One region of the Gordonia sp. QH-12 genome, then DNA from elsewhere that is predicted to be linked to it. Evidence: riboswitches for the same ligand, from Rfam matches in the RefSeq annotation. Region 1 holds a riboswitch; the other holds the start of a gene.

Evidence for each region. Region 1 has a riboswitch for cyclic di-AMP ahead of Y710_RS09565 (transglycosylase family protein). Riboswitches for the same ligand answer to the same signal wherever they lie in the genome.
Region 2: linked by a shared signal. The riboswitch ahead of Y710_RS05380 (C40 family peptidase) and the one ahead of Y710_RS09565 (transglycosylase family protein) in region 1 are both predicted to bind cyclic di-AMP.

The regions. Positions count from the first base shown of each region.
Region 1 is NZ_KQ969290.1:27,982-30,177, reverse strand. It holds gene Y710_RS09570 (hypothetical protein) at 1-139, shown strand, start outside; gene Y710_RS09565 (transglycosylase family protein) at 287-919, opposite strand; cyclic di-AMP (ydaO/yuaA leader) riboswitch at 928-1,120, opposite strand; gene Y710_RS09560 (flavin reductase family protein) at 1,384-1,914, opposite strand; gene Y710_RS09555 (hypothetical protein) at 1,911-2,120, opposite strand.
Region 2 is NZ_KQ969285.1:158,035-160,230, reverse strand. It holds gene Y710_RS05385 (C40 family peptidase) at 1-28, opposite strand, end outside; gene Y710_RS05380 (C40 family peptidase) at 198-773, opposite strand; cyclic di-AMP (ydaO/yuaA leader) riboswitch at 792-991, opposite strand; gene Y710_RS05370 (DEDD exonuclease domain-containing protein) at 1,544-2,196, shown strand, end outside.

The DNA of each region.
Region 1 (2,196 bases):
TATCGGTGAGCAGCACGCGGTGACGGAGTTCACCTCTCACCTGGCGGGTGCGCTCTCGCCGTTCGGCGATTACTACGAGCTGCCGCAGCCCGTCGACAGCCTGCCGTACATCCAGTCGAAGACCGTCGTCAACCGCTGACCTGACCTGAGCTCTGCCGAGACCGGCCGGACCGTGTGGTCCGGCCGGTTTTCGTGCGCCATGTGTCACGTCGGTGCGGGGGCGGTCGCGAAATGCGAGAAGACCCCCGCCGAAGCGGAGGTCTTCTCGGATGAACTTCTCGGGTGATCAGGGGAGGTTGATCAGGCCCTTGTTCTGGTTGTACAGCTTCAGCTGGTCCGGGGTGAGCTGGTAGCCGGAGTCCTTGGCGGCCTTCCAGGCGCTGCGCACCTCGGGGCTCACCTTGGAGTCGTTGACGACCTTGTCGATCTGCTGCTTGGCCTCTTCGGTGTTCTTGGCGTCGGCAGGCTTGGCCAGGCCGGTCTTCGGGGCGTCCTGCTGCTTCGGTGCGAGCGGGTTGGCCGGCTTGGGGGTGGCCGGGGCGCTGCGCTGGGTGGGGCCCGAGAGGGGACCGCCGCAGGTGGGCCATGCGCCCTTGCCCTGGGTGGCGAGAACGCGCTCGCCGACGGCGATCTGCTGCTCGCGGGTGGCCTGGTCGGCGCTCGGTGCGTACTGGGTGCCGCCGTGGGCCGCCCAGGTGCTCGGGCTGAACTGCAGGCCGCCCTGGTAGCCGTTTCCGGTGTTGATGGCCCAGTTGCCGCCGGACTCGCACTGTGCGACCTGATCCCACTCGGAATCGGTCGCTGCCGAGGCGTGACCGCCGCCCATCAGGGCCGCGCCGCCGCCGATGATGGCCGACGTGAGGGCGATCTTCGCGAAAGTCTTGGTATTGGTCGTCTGCTTCGAGTGACGTCCGGACATATGTCTTCGTTTCCTCTCTCCACGCGCCTACGAGGTGAGCTGTCGGGTTCGGGCTGAGAGGTGCCCGGTCCGGCTCGCGTCACTGGGTGCGACGTCTGCCGGGCTTAACCCCAAGGCCGACCACCGAGGTGATCGACCGCTTCCCGGAGGATTGTGGGTCCCCCGTCCTCGCTCCTGAAACTGCATCAGCGGGTGTCCTGCCGGCGGAGCGAGGTTGGGCGCGACCGGCGGAACGGGCGTTCGGGTGGTCGCCTGGGTGGCGGCCGTCATGAACACTACGTCGTCGGGCCCGCGAGAACATCTGATGCGAAGAGGTGCTCTGAGGTGGCGTGAAGCGGCCGATCGGGCGTCGTGGCACGTCCGTGCTGCTCACGGCACTGATACCCGTCTCGTATCCCGTTTGTTATCGGGTTGTTATGTGACAAAGGTCACATCCTGTTTGAGAGTTCCGACACGCCGGTATGTCAGGATTGCGCGCGTCGAGCTTCGAGTGCGCGGAAGCTGCTGGCGTGGAAGACAAGTGGTTCGACGTTCGGGTCGCAGCGCAGGGCGTCGATGGTCAGAAGCACCACGAGGTGGTCGCCCGCGGGGATCTCTGAGAACACCGTGCATGCCAGGTGGGCGGCGGCGCCGGGGATGAAGACCGCGCCCGAGTCGTCGGCGATGGGGCGTACCCCGGTGAACCGGTCCTCCGGCGGCCCCGCGAGCCTGCGGCAGACGTCGCCCTGGTGCGCGGCGAAGACACTCACGCCGACGGTGCCGCCCCTCAGTGCGGGCCAGGTGGTGGAGCCGTTGCGGACGCACACCGACACCAGCGGCGGATCGAGCGAGACGGTGGTGAAGGCGCTGGCGGACATCCCGATCGGGTCGCCCCCGGGATCGTCGCCTGTGCGACACACGGCCACCACGCCGGATGGGAAGCAACTGAAAGCTCGTTTGAGTTCGGTCTCGTCGCTGACGGGCCGCAGCGGCCGGTCCGGGTCGATGCGGTTCACCGGCTGCGCCGGCCGGACAGCAGGGCGAACACGATCCCGAGCAGCAATCCCAGCGGTGCGCCCATGGCCAGAACGTAGACGGTCGTGACGACGGCCGTCCCGGTGTCCCGGACCGCCGGGAACAGCAGGGCGATGCTCGCGATCATCCCGATGCCGAACATGACGACGGCGACCCCGAGCAGGCGTGAGGACTTCTGGGTCTGCATGGCGTCAACGGTAGCCCGAACGCTAGAATCTGTTGCAGCGCGCCTCCGCTCGGACTGCCATCGGGCCAAGGCGCTT
Region 2 (2,196 bases), on a different contig from region 1:
GGTCGGCTGACACGGGGGCCCCGACCATGATCGTCGACGCGGACACGGCTGCCAGCCCGAAGGCGGCCGCCCGTCTGAGCGTCCGGGACGTTCGACTCTTCAACACCACTCGCACTCGATCCTTCATACCCGTGAGGGCGGGCCGGCGCACATCACGCCGTCCCGCCCTTCACCGAAGTTCAAACGGCAGTCGCTGCTCAGTAGCGGCGAATACCCGTCAGGTTCCACGCGTTCACCTTGTCGCGCTTCACCGGAACGCCCTCGGTGGACGAGTGGACGAAGATTCCATTGCCGGCGTAGATGCCTGCGTGGCCGCCGCCGTTGAAGATCAGGATGTCGCCGGGCTGGGCCTGTGCCAGCGATGCGACGGGGGTGCCGCCGCCGAGCTGACCGTAGCTGTCGCGCGGGATGATCTTCCCGGCCTGCTTGTAGGCCCACGAGGTCAGACCCGAGCAGTCGAAGGCGTTGGGGCCGGCCGCACCGTAGACGTACGGCGCGCCGATCTTGGACTCCGCGTAGCGCAGCGCCTTCTTGGCGCGCACCTGCTGCGGGGTGCCGATGTCCAGGCTCGGGGCCTGCGGGGCCTTCGGCACCAGGTTCTGCGGCAGTCCCGGAACGTCGAAGGTGCCGACGTTCGGAACGGTCACCGGAGTGGCATGTGCGGGAGCTGCGGCGAACGCCAGCGATCCGCCGATGGCGATCGAGCCGGCGAGCACTGCGGACTTGGCGGCCTTACGGCCGGCACTGGTCTGCTCCAAACTATGTTTGCCCACGAAAACACGTACTCCTTGTTGTTCTCCCTTATCGCCGACCGGGTTAGCTGTCGGGTTCGGGCCGGAAGAGATGGACCCTACGCAGGCAGAAAGAAGCCCGAAGCTTCAATCCTTGTGCGATTCACCCCAATCCGCACGCACGATTCGCATCGGTCGCACGGAGGAAGTGGTTCCCCGGTTCGCCCCCGTTGGTGAGGGCGATTAGGCGATGACCCACCGGGCACCCGGACTGCTCCGGGACATCCCTGACTGGAAGGTCTCGGAAAGATTACGAAACCCTGACAGCGATGTCCACCGGCCCGCCGTAGGCGCGCCGTCCGCTACCGGCTCACACGGCGCGGAGGCCACCCGGCCACGACTCCCGGAAAGTGTCATCACCTGCGACGACACCCCGTTTGGCCGCACCCGCGACCTCAGGGGAGATCAATTCTGTGTCAGCGAACACATCGATCGCGTCGGCGAGTTCGGCACCGGCGGGGTCAGTGTTCTCCATGACCCCATAACCGCTGGTGGGCGGACCGAAGAAGACCTGCATCATGCAGTCGCCGCAGGCTCGCGCTCGCATCGGACACCGCGCACAGTCAATTTTCATGTGATCTGCCTCTCATCATCTCGGTGGAGACGGCGAAACCGGGCAATCACGTTGTCCGCGACCCGAAGACGTCTCGTCGCCGTCGACCTCGGGTGGAGACTACGACGCCCCTACGACATCTCCGTCCGCCGAAGCGCGTCGGGCCGGGGCTGTCAGAGCCCCGCCGTACGGTTCGGCCATGACCGTCGAACAGCTGTCGTTCGCCGACCTTCCCGAGGCCGACGAGTTCACCTCCGCTCCGTTGCGGGAGACCACCTTCGTGGTGGTCGACCTCGAGACCACGGGCGGGAGTCCGGAGAACGACCGCATCACGGAGATCGGTGCGGTCAAGATCCGTGGAGGCGAAGTGCTCGGCGAGTTCGCGACGCTGGTCGACCCCGGGCGCGCGATCCCGCCGCAGATCGTCGCCCTCACCGGAATCACCACCGCCATGCTCTACGACGCGCCAGCCGTCGAGGCGGTGCTGCCGTCCTTCGTCGAGTTCGCCCGCGGGTGCGTCCTGGTGGCGCACAACGCCCGCTTCGACATGGGGTTCCTGCGGAGGAGCGCTGCCCGAGCGGGCCTGCCGTGGCCGTTCTCCGCGTCCCTGTGCACTGTGGTGATGGCCCGACGGATTCTGAGCAGGCAGGAGGCGCCGAGCGTCAAACTCTCCGCGCTGGCCGATCTGTTCGACGTCTCGGTCCGGCCGACCCACCGTGCGCTGGACGACGCCCGTGCCACGGTCGACGTCTTCCATCGACTTCTGGAGCGCGTCGGCGACCAGGGGGTGCGAACGGTGGGCGATCTGACCACGTATCTGCCCCGGGCGACGCCGGCGATGCGCGCCAAACG